Regions from separate parts of the Thermomonospora cellulosilytica genome, predicted to be linked through region 2. Evidence: predicted binding sites of a transcription regulator. Region 2 holds the regulator's gene; the other holds the start of a gene.
What was found. The regulator HspR, encoded in region 2, represses chaperone genes until heat shock. The targets are predictions, from matches to a motif close to ANTTGAGTCNNNNNGACTCAANT.

Region 1 (7,107 bases), 2.4 Mb from region 2:
CCGATCGGCAGCACCCGGCCGGTCAGCGACACCTCGCCGGTCATCGCCACGTCCGGGCGCACCTGCCGGCCCGACAGCAGCGACGCCAGCGCGGTCGTCATGGTGATGCCCGCGCTCGGCCCGTCCTTGGGGACCGCCCCGGCGGGCACGTGGATGTGCACGCCCCGGTCCTTCAGGTCGCCGACCGGCAGTTCCAGCTCCGCGCCCCGCGACCGCAGGTAGCTGAGCGCGATCCGGGCGGACTCCTTCATCACGTCGCCGAGCTGGCCGGTGAGCGTCACCCCGGTGTCGCCGGTCTCCGGGTCGGCCAGCGACGCCTCCACGTAGAGCACGTCCCCGCCCGCTCCGGTGACCGCCAGGCCCGTCGCCACGCCCGGCACTCCGGTGCGCCGTTCGCCCTCGCTCAGCGCCGTCTCCGGGGTGAACCTGGGCCGCCCCAGGTAGCCCCGCAGGTCGGCGGCATCGACCCTCACCGGGAGGGTCGCCGTGCCCAGCGCCACGTTCGCGGTGATCTTCCGCAGCACCCGGGCGATCGACCTCTCCAGCGACCGCACGCCCGCCTCGCGGGTGTACTCGGCCGCCAGCATCCGCAGCGCGTCCTCGGCGAACACGGCCTCGCCCGGCTCCAGGCCCGCCTTCTCCAGCTGGCGCGGCAGCAGGTGGTCGCGGGCGATGACGACCTTCTCGTCCTCGGTGTAGCCGTCGAGCCGGACCAGCTCCATGCGGTCCAGCAGCGGGCCGGGGATGTTCTCCAGCACGTTCGCGGTGGCCAGGAACAGCACGTCGGACAGGTCGAGCTCGACCTCCAGGTAGTGGTCCCGGAACGTGTGGTTCTGCGCCGGGTCCAGCACCTCCAGCAGCGCGGCGGTCGGGTCGCCCCGGTAGTCCGCGCCGACCTTGTCGATCTCGTCGAGCAGCACCACCGGGTTCATCGCCCCGGCCTCGCGGACGGCGCGGACGATCCGGCCGGGCAGCGCGCCGACGTAGGTGCGGCGGTGGCCGCGGATCTCGGCCTCGTCGCGCACGCCGCCGAGGGCGACGCGGACGAACTTGCGGCCCATCGCGCGGGCCACCGACTCGCCCAGCGAGGTCTTGCCCACGCCGGGCGGGCCGACCAGCGCCAGCACCGCGCCGGAACGGCGTCCGCCGACGACGCCCAGGCCCCGGTCGGCGCGGCGCTTGCGGACGGCCAGGTACTCGATGATGCGTTCCTTGACGTCCTCCAGGCCCGCGTGGTCGGCGTCCAGGACGGCCCGGGCGCCGGCGATGTCGTAGGCGTCCTCGGTCCGCTCGTTCCACGGGATGTCCAGGACGGTGTCCAGCCAGGTGCGGATCCAGCCGCCCTCGGGCGAGGCGTCGGAGGCGCGCTCCAGCTTGTCGACCTCCTTGAGCGCGGCCTCGCGGACCTCGTCGGGCAGGTCGGCGGCCTCGATCCGGGCGCGGTAGTCGTCCTCCTCGCCGGCGGACTCGCCGGTCAGCTCGGCCAGCTCCTTGCGGACGGCGGCGAGCTGCTGCCGCAGCAGGAACTCCCGCTGCTGCCTGTCCATGCCCTCCTGGACGTCCTTGCGGATGGTCTCGGCGACGTCCAGTTCGGCCAGGTGGTCGCGGGCCCAGCCGGTCACCCGCTCCAGCCGCTCGACCACGTCGGGGGTCTCCAGCAGCTCGATCTTCTGCTCGAGGGTCAGGTACGGGGCGTAGCCGGCGTTGTCGGCCAGCAGGGACGGGTCGTCGATCCGCTGCACGACGTCCACGACCTGCCAGGCGCCGCGCTTGCTCAGGATCGCGCCGACCAGGGCCTTGTACTCGGTGGCCAGCTCCCGGGCGCGCGGCCCGCCGGACGGGACGTCCACCTCGGCGCCCTCGACCCACAGCGCCGCCCCGGGCCCGGTCGTCCCGGTGCCGATGCGCACGCGGGACACGCCGCGCACCACGGCCCCGGGGCCGCCGCCGGGCAGCCGGCCCTCCTGTTCGATGACGCCCAGGGTGCCGACGGCCGCGTACCGTCCGTCGATCCGCGGCACCAGCAGCACCCGGGGCTTGCCGGCCGACCGTATGCCGGGGCCGCGCGGCCGTTCGGCGACCCGCGCCGCCTCGACCGCGGCGCGCACCTCGGCGGCCGACAGATCCAGCGGCACCACCATCCCGGGCAGCACGACCTCGTCGTCCAGGGGCAGCACCGGCAGGGTCAGGGTCTCGCTCATGCTCACTCCATCACTCGGGGGCCCACCAAAAGGTTGAGTCATCTCCACTCAAGAAACCGGAGCCGAGTTTTGTTTCCCCGATCCGTTCGCCCTGAGCGATCACCAGGGACCGCCACCGGATCCGCGGAACACCCGGCCGCGTCGGGCGATCGGGGCTTTGCCGGGGGCGGACGGGCGGGGAGCCGGGCGCCCGTTCCCACGAATCTTCGTTGACCTGCGTTTACGTCACCGTGACATCCGGGTACCTACAGCAACGAGACAGCGACGCAGGGTGATGGAGAACCCCTCGGACCGGCAAAGACGGTCCGGCTCCGCACCCCGTCACCAGGAGGGTCGGATGCGGCGGACGGCACGGAGGGCGGCCTCGCTCCCCGGACTTCGGTCGGGGAGCGGGACCGCCCGCGCCGCACTCCCGGCCACGCGGTGCCCGGTCCGGACGACCGAGGATGCTCCCGGCACGACGCTCCCCCGTTCACCACGTCGGCCCTTGCCGCGCACCCGCCACATCGCCTCGCGCGGCGCGGTGCGCGTAGACCGGGACACACCTCGGATCCTCGGCCGTCCCGGACCAGCCTCCCGGCCCCGCCGTGCGGCGTCCCCGCCGGCGTGGCGCACGCGGTGGACGCCGGTGCCGCACGCCCCCGCGGCACCGGCGCCCCGCCTCGCACCTCGGGGTGGCGTATCTGGCCCGGCACGCCACCCCGAGCCGGGCCGCCGGGCCCTGTCCGGTCGCTTCCCATCGCGGCGCAGGGAGGGGGGTGGTCGCCTGGCACCTGGGATGCGCCCGTGAGACGGCGCGGCGGACCGGCCGGCGCGTGAACCGGACCGGCCGCCTTGAGCGATCACTTCGACCGTTGCGACCCCTTGGGCCCCGCGGAGTCCCCGTCTCCGCGGGGCCGTGCGCATGCCCGGACGGTCACAGGGGGCGGCGCCAGTACTGGCCGACCAGGTCCCGGCCGAAGCTGTGATGGGGCTCCTGCGACTCCAGCACGAACCCGGCCCGCTCGTAGACGCGCCGCGCCGCCGTCAGGCAGTCGTTGGTCCACAGCATCATCTCGGCGTACCCGGCCCCGGCCGCGAACCGCAGGCACTCGTCGACCAGGCGGGTCCCCACGCCCCTCCCCCGGGCGGACGGCTCCACCAGCAGCAGCCGCAACTGCGCCACCGTCTCCTCCCTGCGGACGCAGAAGACCGCGCCCACCCGTTCCCCGTCGAGCTCGGCGATCCAGGCGCGCTCGCGTCCGGGGTCGTGGTCCGCGGCGAAGTCGGCCACGATGCGGGCGACCAGGGCCTCGTAGGTGTGGTCCCAGCCGTATTCGGCGGCGTACAGCTCGCCGTTGCGCTGCACCACCCAGCCCAGGTCGCCGGGGCGCGGCTGCCGCAGCACGACGGGGGACCGCGGCGCGGGCTCGGCCAGCAGGTTCTGCACCGTCCGCATCGCGGTCAGCAGCCGGGCGCGGTCGGTCTGCGGGACGCGTTCCAGCAGCGCGCCGATGTCCTCGCCGGCCCGTTTGTCGAGCATCTCCTGCACGTCCCGGCCGGCCGGGGTGAGCCGGGCGACCTGGCGGCGGGCGTCACCGGGGGCGCGTTCCCGGACGATGAGCCCGTCGGACTCGAAGCGGGCGAGCATGCGGCTCAGGTAGCCGGGGTCCAGGTCCAGGTCGCGGCGCAGCGCGGCGACCTCGGCGACCTCGCGCCGCCCCAGCTCGAAGATGACCCGGGCCTCGGTCAGCGAGTAGGGCGTGTGCAGCAGCCCCTCGCCGAGCACCCCGATGATCCTGGTGTAGCAGCGGTTGAAGGAGCGGACGGCGGCGATCTCGTCGGCGGTGACGGGCACGGCGGCCTCCTCGGCCTATTCTTTGACTGGGTCAAAGAATAGGCCGGGCGGTTCCGCCCGGTCCAGGGGTCAGGAGCCGGCCAGGGCCCGCGCCTCGCGGACGATCCTGCGCTCCACGTAGAACGCCAGGAACGGCAGCAGGCCCGCCGACACCATGATCAGGAACTGCTTGAGCGGCCACTTCGCCCGGCGGTGCAGGTCGAACGCGGCGACCAGGTAGACCATGTAGAGGAAGCCGTGGGTGGGCGAGATGAACGCCGAGGGCGTCGGGTTCCCGCCGATGTAACGGAACGGGACGGCCACGAAGACCAACAGCAGCAGCATCACCCCGACCACGATGGACAGGATGCGGTACCGCTCGATCGCCGCTTCCACGGGTCACTCCTTCGTCGACGGGGCAGGCGGGAGCCGGCCCCGGGCACAGATCGGTCGGCGACGGCCTCAGCCGCGCCGGCTCTGCTGGGCGTTCAGGCGGGCGAGGTAGCGGTTGTAGGCCGCCAGGTCCTCGTCCTCCTCCTCCTGGGACCGGATGATCTCGTCCTTGGCGGGAGGCGGCTCCGGCTTGAGCGGCATCGGCTCGCGGGGTTTGCCGTCGTCGTTCAGCTCGTCGCGGATCATCTTGACCCACATCACCACGACGAAGATCGCGAAGACCGGCCACTCGAAGACGTAGGCCCAGCTGCGGTCGTTGCCCTCCTGGGCCCGGCTCAGCTGCCACCACCCGAACCACAGGAACGTGGTGAACAGGGCGAGGGCGAGCGCATGCAGGCCGAGCCAGCCGGGGGTGAAGAACCGTCGCACGGTTCGAGAGTACCCCCGGGGTGCCGAGGTCCCGTCCCATACCCGGTGTGACGTGGTCAGGGACCGGCGAGCACCTCGAGCATGCGGGTCACGGCCCGCTCCCACGGATACCGCTCGGCGCGGGCCCGTGCCGCCGCCCGCCGCACCGGTTCCGGAACGCGCAGCAGCGCCTGCACCCCGTCGGCGAACCCGGCCGGACAGGCGGGCGCGACGATCCCGGCCCGCGGGGCCAGCAGTTCCCCGGCCGCCCCGGTGTCGGCGGCCACCACCGGAGTGCCGCAGGCCATCGCCTCCAGGACGGCCAGGCCGAACGCCTCGACCGGGCAGGTGGCCAACGCCACGTCGGCGGCGGCGAGCAGGCGCGCCACCTGGATGCGGCCGGGCACGTGCCCGTGGAACGTCACCGGCAGGCCCAGCGCGGTGGCCGCCCTGTGCAGCCGCCGCCGTTCAGGGCCGTCCCCGATGACGTCCAGCCTTACGTCCAGGCCGCGTGCCCTCAGCTCCCGGGCGGTGTGCAGGGCGAGCCACGGGTTCTTTTCCTTGGACAACCGCCCCAGGTGGACCAGCCGTACGGTGTCGTCGCGTTCGCGGTCCATGGGGCGGAACGTGGCCAGGTCCACGCCGAGCGGCACGCGATGCACCGAGCGTGCGCCGACACGGGCGAACTCGGCCGCGGCGAACCTGGAGGGCGTCACGATGGCGTCGAACATCCCGGCGAGGCGGCGGTTCCACCGGTCGGCCATCGCGTCCAGGGGCACCCAGCCGGGCACGCGCGGCGACAGGATCGCGTCCAGCCGTTCATGGGACAGCAGCACCGCGCGGGCCCCGTGGCGACGGGCCCACCGTGCGGTCACGGTGAGGGTGGCCTTGTCGGAGACCTCGATGACGTCGGGCCGCACCCGCGAGAGCACACGCAGCACCGGCCCCGGGTCCAGCACGATCCGGTATCCGGGTGCGACCGACGGCCCCGGCACCGTCACCACCGTTCCGGCGGCGGTCACCGAACGGGTGTAGGCACGGCCCGGGATCACCAGGGTCCGCTCATGCCCGGCCGCCGCGTACCCCTGGCCGAGCATGTTGACCGCCGTTCGCAGGCCCCCGGACACCGGGCTGTAGAGGTTGGCCAGTTGAACGATCTTCACCGGGGTCCTCGTTCGATGAGGGAGCGATAGGTCACCGGCCTGCCCCCGGCCGCCAGGGCGAGGTCTATGGCCTCCAACGCCGCCTCCCGCAGCCCCGGCCTGGCGAGGTCCGCGGGGTGCAGGGCGATCCGGAACGGGGTCCCGGTACGGGCGAAGAACCTCGCGGCGGCCACCATCAACCGGGCCCCCGTACGTTCACCCGCGCCTCCGGGACGATGGGACAGCGCGGGCATGCGCCGGGACGGCCCGCCGGTCAGATCGTGCACGGCCAGGTGGCTCGTCCAGTAGGCGAACCCCAGCGAGGCCAGTGCCCGCCGGGTGCCGGGGGAGGCCAGCCATCCGGGCGGAGTGAACCCCACGACGTCCATCCCGGCCCCGTTCAACTCCGCCAGCCCCTGCCGGAGCAGTTCGGCGGCGTGCTCGGTGGTGAGGGACCAGAACTCGCCCGCGCCCCGCGCCAGCACCTGGTTGACCGCGTTCCTCCACGGCGGGCCGCCCGGAACGCCCTCGTGCCGAAAGCCGTGCAGGGACAGCTCGTGACCGCGTTCCGCCGCCTCATGCAGGCAGGCCACCAGCCGCCGGTCCTCGGCCAGCCTGGGACCACCGCCGTAAGGGCCCGGGATGAGCAGCAACGTGCAGGGCACTCCCCTGGCGTCCAACGCCGCCAGCCACTCCGCCGTCTCCCCACCGGTGGCCGGCGCCACATCATGCACCGACACCACGAACTCAACGCTCATGCGGCCTGCTCATGGGGAGTAGTGCCGTACATGACCTCGGTGTAGTGGCCGATCGCCTGGTCGCAGATGACGTCCCAGCCGCGTCCCTGTGTCGAGCGGTGGGCGTTGCGGCTCATGCGCATGCGCAGGACGGGGTCGGCGACCAGGGCGTGGACCGCCGCTCTCAGTTCGGCACCGTCGTCCGGTGCGTACAGCAGGCCGTTGTGCCCGGCCTGCACCAGGTCCAGCGGGCCGCCCGCCGCCGGGGCGACCACCGGGACACCGCTGGCCAGTCCCTCCTGGACGGCCTGGCAGAACGTCTCGTGCGCGCCGGTGTGCACGAACACGTCCATGGAGGCGACCAGTTCCGACAGTTCCCGCCCGGTGCGGAATCCGGCGAACACCGCGTC
Region 2 (7,107 bases):
GGCAACGACGGACGCGAGATCACCGTCCGGCACCTGCTCCAGCACACCAGCGGGCTGCCGGACGTTCTCGACCACCGGACCCCGCAGGAGTTCCTGCGGGACCCGCTGCGGCACTGGGAGCCGCGGGAACTGGTGGACATCGCCCTCCAGCACCCCAGGCTCTTCGAACCCGGTCGGCGGTGGGACTACTCCAACACCAACTACCTGCTCGCCGGCATGCTCGTCGAGAGCGTCACCGGACGCCCGTACGGCGAGGAGATCGAGCGGCGCATCATCGAACCCCTCGGGCTGCACGGCACCAGCGTCCCCGGTGACGATCCCGGCATCCCCGCGCCGCATCCGCGCGGATACGTCCGCACGCCCGACGGCCTGCTCGACCTGACCCACCTCAACCCGACCCTGGCCGGTTCCTCCGGCGGCATGATCTCCAGCGCCGCCGACCTCAACCGCTTCTTCGGCGCGCTCCTGCACGGCCGCCTGCTGCGCCCCGCCCAGCGGCGCCAGATGATGACCGCCATGCCCACCGGCGGCTCGTCCGGCGCACGGTACGGCCTGGGCCTGCAGTGGCGTCCGCTGCCCTGCTCCGACGACGGCTTCTGGGGCCACGGCGGCGACATGCTCGGCTTCACCGCTCTGGCCGGAGCGACCACGAGCGGCCGCCGGGCCTCCGTCATGGCCAACCTCAACCCCGGCGGCACCCAGGCCCAGAAAGACGACCTCACCAAGGCCCTCACCACCGCCCTCTGCTGAACCCGCACGTCCATTGCGAGACCGCCCTCACCACCGGCGACCGGCATCGGGCCGACGGATCACCGCGCCGATGCCGCCGGCCCGGACGGCGAACCGAGAACGCACCGCGGTGGCATTCGCCGCCCTCGGCGCTGCGGGGAAGGCGGAGACGGGGAAGGGCCGTCCCGGGTGGGACGGCCCTTCGGGGGTCGGCGGCCTCGGTTCGTGCGGGGACGCCGAGCTGGGTGAGGTGTCGCCCGCGCCGATCGTCGGGCGCGGGTCAGCGGCCTCGGGTCATGTTGCGGGTGGGGAGGCGGCGGGCGTTGGGGCGGGCGCCGCGGGCCAGGGCGGCGGAGCGGCGGTCCGGGAACCCGCCGAGGCGGGAGGCCGGGTCGGCGGTCTTCCCGACCTTCTTGGCGGCTTTATTGGCAGGGTCGACATTTCGCATGAAGGGACACCTCCGGGCAGGCTGAATTACGGCCTCGGCGGCCGTTGGAAAATGGACGTGAAATGGCGTCGCCGGAACGGGAATCGCGGGACGATCGGCTTGCCGGAGCGTTCGGCGGGAACGCGCCGGTCGCAGGTCACGGGCCGGTGTGCGCGGCGGGACGGTCAACGGCCGCCGTGCGAACGGGTTCGTGAGCGTACGAAGCGAGGCGATCGAGCGAGTGCCGGAACGGCGATGTGGGGAGCGCGGAGGGCGCGTGCCTGCGGCCAAGGGGGCCGGAGGACGGCCGGTTCAGGGGCTCAACCCGGAGGGATCACTTCTCCATGCGCACGACATTAGCAGCCCGGAGCCCGAGGCTGTCAACAGAAAAAGGCGAGAAAAAATGGCCGTCCCCGCCCGGAGGTGGAGACGGCCATTGCGACCTGGGATCACTTGTCGAGCGTGACCGACGACGACGGCTTGACCGTGAGGCGGTCGGCGGACTCGTCGAGGTCCACCACCACCTCGTCGCCCTCGCCGATGACGCCGGACAGCAGTTCGCGGGCGAGCTGGTCGCCGATCGCGGTCTGCACCAGGCGGCGCAGCGGGCGGGCGCCGTACAGCGGGTCGTATCCGGTCAGCGCCAGCCACTCGCGGGCCGCGTCGGTGACCCGCAGGGTGAGCCGGCGGTCGGCCAGCCGGCGGGCCAGCCGGTCGACCTGCAGGTCCACGATCCGGGTCAGCTCGTCGGTGGACAGCGCCTCGAAGACGATCACGTCGTCCAGCCGGTTCAGGAACTCCGGCTTGAAGGACGAGCGCACCGCGGTCATGACCGCCTCCCGCTTGGCCGCGCTCTCCATGGTGGGGTCCACCAGGAACTGCGAGCCCAGGTTCGAGGTCATGATCAGGATGGTGTTGCGGAAGTCCACCGTGCGGCCCTGCCCGTCGGTCAGCCGGCCGTCGTCGAGGACCTGCAGCAGGATGTCGAAGACCTCCGGATGGGCCTTCTCCACCTCGTCCAGCAGCACCACGCAGTACGGCCGGCGCCGCACCGCCTCGGTGAGCTGGCCGCCCTCCTCGTACCCGACGTAGCCGGGCGGGGCGCCGACCAGCCGGGCGACGCTGTGCTTCTCGGAGTACTCCGACATGTCGATGCGCACCATCGCGCGCTCGTCGTCGAACAGGAACTCCGCCAGCGCCTTGGCCAGCTCGGTCTTGCCGACGCCGGTCGGGCCGAGGAACATGAACGACCCGGTCGGCCGGTCCGGGTCCGACACCCCGGCACGGGCCCGGCGCACCGCGTCCGACACCGCCTTGACCGCCTCGGTCTGCCCGACCAGCCGGCGGCCCAGCTCCTCCTCCATCCGCAGCAGCTTGGTGGTCTCGCCCTCCAGCAGCCGCCCGGCGGGGATGCCGGTCCAGGACGCCACCACGTCGGCGACGTCGTCGGGCCCGACCTCCTCCTTGACCATCGCCTCCCGGGTCTGGGCCTGCTCGGTGGCGGCGGCCAGCTCCTTCTCCAGCGCCGGGATCTCCCCGTACATCAGCCGCGCCGAGGTCTCCAGGTCGCCGTCCCGCTGGGCGCGCTCGGCCTCGCCGCGCAACTGGTCGATGCGCTTCTTGAGCTCACCGACCCGGTTGAGCCCGGCCTTCTCCCGCTCCCACCGGCCGACCAGCGCGCTCAGCTGCTCGTTCTTGTCGGCCAGGTCGCGGCGCAGGCGCTCCAGCCGCTGCTTGGAGGCCTCGTCGGACTCCTTGGCCAGCGCCAGCTCCTCCATCCGCAGCCGGTCCACCGCGCGCTGCAGCTCGTCGATCTCCACCGGACGGGAGTCGATCTCCATCCGCAGCCGGGACGCGGCCTCGTCGACCAGGTCGATCGCCTTGTCCGGCAGGAACCGGGCGGTGATGTAGCGGTCGGACAGGGTCGCGGCGGCCACCAGCGCCGAGTCGGCGATCTGCACCTGGTGGTGCGCCTCGTAGCGGCCCTTGAGGCCGCGCAGGATCGCGATGGTGTCCTCCACCGACGGCTCGCCCACGTACACCTGCTGGAAGCGGCGCTCCAGGGCGGGGTCCTTCTCGATCCGCTCGCGGTACTCGTCCAGGGTGGTCGCGCCGATCATGCGCAGCTCGCCGCGCGCCAGCATCGGCTTGAGCATGTTGCCGGCGTCCATCGCGCCCTCGGCCGCGCCCGCCCCGACGACGGTGTGCAGCTCGTCGATGAACGTGATGATCCGGCCCTCGCTCTCCTTGATCTCGGTGAGCACGGCCTTGAGGCGTTCCTCGAACTCGCCGCGGTACTTGGCGCCGGCCACCATCGCGCCCAGGTCCAGGGCCACCAGCCGCTTGCCGCGCAGCGACTCGGGGACGTCCCCGGCCACGATCCGCTGGGCCAGGCCCTCCACCACGGCGGTCTTACCGACGCCGGGTTCGCCGATCAGCACCGGGTTGTTCTTGGTCCGGCGGGCCAGCACCTGCACCACCCGGCGGATCTCGGTGTCCCGGCCGATCACCGGGTCGAGCCTGCCCTCACGGGCGCGCGCGGTCAGGTCGACGCCGTACTTCTCCAGCGCCTGGTAGGTGGTCTCGGGGTCCTCGCTGGTGACGCGGGCGTGCCCGCGGACCTTCTCGAACGCCTCCAGCAGGGCCTGCGGGGTGGCGCCGGCCTCGCGCAGCACCTCGGCGGCCGGACCGCCGTCGGCGGCCAGCCCCACCAGCAGGTGCTCGGTGGAGACGTACTCGTCCTCCAGTTGCCGGGCGCGGTTGCCGGCGGTGTTCATCGCCACGATGAGCTGCCGCGACATCTGCGGGCTGCTCACCGTCGAGCCGGCCGCCTTCGGGAGCCGGTCCAGCCGTTCCTCCGCCTCGCGCCGCACCGCCTGCCAGTCGGCGCCGATCGCCTCCAGCAGCGGGACGGCGGTGCCCTCGGGCAGCATCAGCAGCGCCACCAGCAGGTGCAGCGGCTCGACCTGGGGATGACCCTCGGCCGCAGCCCGGCGGACCGCGACCGACACCGCCTCCTGGCTCTTGCGTGTCAGTTTGTAGTCCACGTTCGTTCCCCGATGTTCGTTCAGGTTCGGTCATCGCGCTCGCGCCACAGCACCACGCTGGTCTGCCGGATCGGGACCAGGTCGCCGCCGGTGGGGGCGGCCTGGCCGCCGCGCCGCAGCTGGCCGGCCAGCCGGGCGGCGACCGCGCGGGTGGATTCGAGCTCGTTGGACAGCTCCTCGAGGGCGGCGCGCATGCGGGCCAGTTCGTCGCGGAGCCGCTGGTTGTCGCGTTGCAGTTCCAGGATGTGCTTGATCCCGGCGAGGTTGATGCCCTCCTCCTGGGACAGCCGCTGGATCTCGCGCAGCATCACGATGTCGCGCATCGAGTAGCGGCGGCCCCGGCCGGCGGTGCGGCCCGGGCACACCAGTCCCAGCCGGTCGTAGGTGCGCAGCGTCTGCGGGTGCAGGCCGGACAGCTGCGCCGCCACCGAGATCACGTAGACGGGCGTGTCGTCGCCGAAATGGTCCATCGGGATCATTCCTTCGCCAACTGGAGCAGTTCGGCCCGCAGCGACTCACCGTGGTCGGTGGCGCGCAGCCGCTCCAGCACCTCGCGCATGGTGTCGTCGATCTTCTGCGGCACCTGCACGTCGACGGTGACGAGCAGGTCGCCCTTGGTGCCGTCGCGCCGGGGGACGCCGCGTCCGCGGACCCGGAACGTACGGCCGTTGGGGGTGCCCTCGGGGATCTTCAGCGTGACCGGCATCCCGCGGTGCACCGGCACCTTGATCTGGGCGCCCAGCGTGGCCTCGGCGAACGTCACCGGCACCGTCACGGTCAGGTTGTCGCCGCTGCGCCTGAACACCGGATGCGGCTTGACCTTGATGGTGACGTACAGGTCGCCGGCCGGGCCGCCGTTCTCGCCGGGCGCGCCCTTGCCCTTGAGCCGGATCTTCTGCCCGTCGGCCACCCCGGCGGGGATCCGGGCCTGGATGGTGCGGGTGCCGGTGGCCCGGCCGCTGCCGTGGCAGTTGGGGCACGGGTCGTCGACCACCAGCCCGCGGCCCCGGCACTCGCGGCACGGCTCGGAGAACCCGAACGTGCCCAGGTTGCGGGTCTCCTGCCCGGTGCCCTCGCAGGACGGGCAGACCCGCGGCACGGTCCCGGCCCTGGCCCCGGTGCCCCGGCAGTGCGGGCAGGCCGCCTCGCTGGTCAGCCGCAGCGGAACGGTCACCCCGTCCATCGCCTCGCCGAACGTCAGCGTGGCCTCGGTCTCCACGTCCGCGCCGCGGCGGGCCCGCCGGGCGCCGGTGCGCGTCCCGGACCGCCCGAACAGGCCGCCGAACAGGTCGCCGAGCCGGTCTCCGGCGCCCGCCCCGGCCGTCTGGCCCTGGCCGAACAGGTCGCCCAGGTCGAAACCGAACCCGCCGCCGGGGGCCCCGCGGAACCCGCCCGCGCCGAACAGCCGGCGCGCCTCGTCGTACTCCTTGCGGCGCTTCTCGTCGCTCAGCACGTCGTACGCCTCGGAGATCTCCTTGAAGCGCTCCTCGGCGTCCCGGTCGCCCTTGTTGGCGTCCGGGTGGTACTGGCGGGCCAGCTTGCGGTAGGCCTTCTTGATCTCGTCCTGGGTGGCCGTCTTCGAAACACCAAGGGCCTTGTAGTAGTCCTTCTCCAGGAAGTCCTTGGTGCTCACGGCGCCCCGCTTTCGTACTCTCGCGTTCTGGTCGTCAGGTTCTGGGCTCCGCCCGGCCCGCGCCGTCGCGGGGCGCGGGCCGGGCGGACGGGTTCACTCGTCGTCGGACGATCCGGACTCGCCGGAGGTCTCGGCGGCCGGCTCCTGCTCCTGCTGCTGAGGCTCGCCCGGCTCGGCCACCGCGACCCGGGCCGGCCGCAGGATGCGCTCACCGATCCGGTAGCCCGGCTGGAGCACCTGGCTGCAGGTCGTCTCCGTCACCTCGGAGGAGTAGGAGTGCAGCAGCGCCTCGTGCACCGTCGGGTCGAACGGCTCGCCCTTCTCGCCGAACCGCTGCAGCCCCAGCTTGGTGACCGTGGCCTCCAGCGCCTCGGCGACCGACTTGAAGCCGCCGGTCAGCTCGCCGTGGTCGCGGGCCCGGCCGATGTCGTCGAGCACCGGCAGCAGCTCGGTCAGCACGTTGGCCAGCGCCTGCTCGCGGACCGCCACCCGGTCCCGCTCGACCCGCTTGCGGTAGTTGGAGAACTCCGCCTGCAGCCGCTGCAGGTCGCCGGTGCGCTCCTCGAGCTGGGCCTTCAGCGCGTCGATCTCGTCCCCGGCGGGAGCCGAGGCGGTGTCCGGCTCGGCGGCGGGGCCGGGAGCGGCCGCCTCCTCGGCGGCCTGCTCCCGGACCTTGCCCGTCTCCGGGTCGATCCGCCGCCTGTCGCGGATCACCGGGCCCTCGCGCTCCTCACCCTTGTCAGGTGAGCTCACGCGGCACCGTCCTTCTTGTCCTCGTCCACGATCTCGGCGTCGACGACCTCGTCGTCGGAGGAGGAACCGGTCGCGCCCGCACCGGCGCCGGCGTCGGCGGTCGCCTCACCGCCCTGGTTCTGCGCGTAGATGGCGGCGCCCATCTTCTGGCTGACCTGGGCCAGCTTCTCGGCGCTGGAGCGGATGGCGTCCACGTCGGAGCCCTCGAGGTTCTTCTTGACCTCGGCGACGGCGTCCTCGACCTCCTTCTTGACGTCCTCGGGGACCTTGTCGCCGTTCTCCCGCAGGAACTTCTCGGTCGAGTAGGCCAGCGTGTCGGCCTGGTTGCGGACCTCGGCCTCCTCCTTGCGCCGGCGGTCCTCCTCGGCGTACTGCTCGGCCTCGCGCATCATGCGCTCGATGTCCTCCTTGGGGAGGGCCGAGCCGCCGGTGATGGTCATCTTCTGTTCCTTGCCGGTGCCCAGGTCCTTGGCGTGCACGTTGACGATGCCGTTGGCGTCGATGTCGAAGGTGACCTC

Region 1: lon (endopeptidase La) is a predicted target of HspR. The motif match lies at 2,233-2,255, and genes of this name have one in related genera.

Annotation. Positions count from the first base shown of each region.
Region 1 is NZ_JACJII010000001.1:3,771,796-3,778,902, reverse strand. Features, by position in the region: gene lon (endopeptidase La) at 1-2,201, opposite strand, end outside; gene HNR21_RS17820 (bifunctional helix-turn-helix transcriptional regulator/GNAT family N-acetyltransferase) at 3,118-4,038, opposite strand; gene HNR21_RS17815 (DUF3817 domain-containing protein) at 4,108-4,413, opposite strand; gene HNR21_RS17810 (hypothetical protein) at 4,480-4,839, opposite strand; gene HNR21_RS17805 (glycosyltransferase) at 4,896-5,981, opposite strand; gene HNR21_RS17800 (DUF2334 domain-containing protein) at 5,978-6,718, opposite strand; gene HNR21_RS17795 (glycosyltransferase family 4 protein) at 6,715-7,107, opposite strand, start outside.
Region 2 is NZ_JACJII010000001.1:1,347,791-1,354,897, forward strand. Features, by position in the region: gene HNR21_RS06545 (serine hydrolase domain-containing protein) at 1-750, shown strand, start outside; gene HNR21_RS06550 (hypothetical protein) at 1,010-1,177, opposite strand; gene clpB (ATP-dependent chaperone ClpB) at 1,606-4,203, opposite strand; gene HNR21_RS06560 (heat shock protein transcriptional repressor HspR) at 4,224-4,673, opposite strand; gene dnaJ (molecular chaperone DnaJ) at 4,679-5,836, opposite strand; gene grpE (nucleotide exchange factor GrpE) at 5,930-6,589, opposite strand; gene dnaK (molecular chaperone DnaK) at 6,586-7,107, opposite strand, start outside.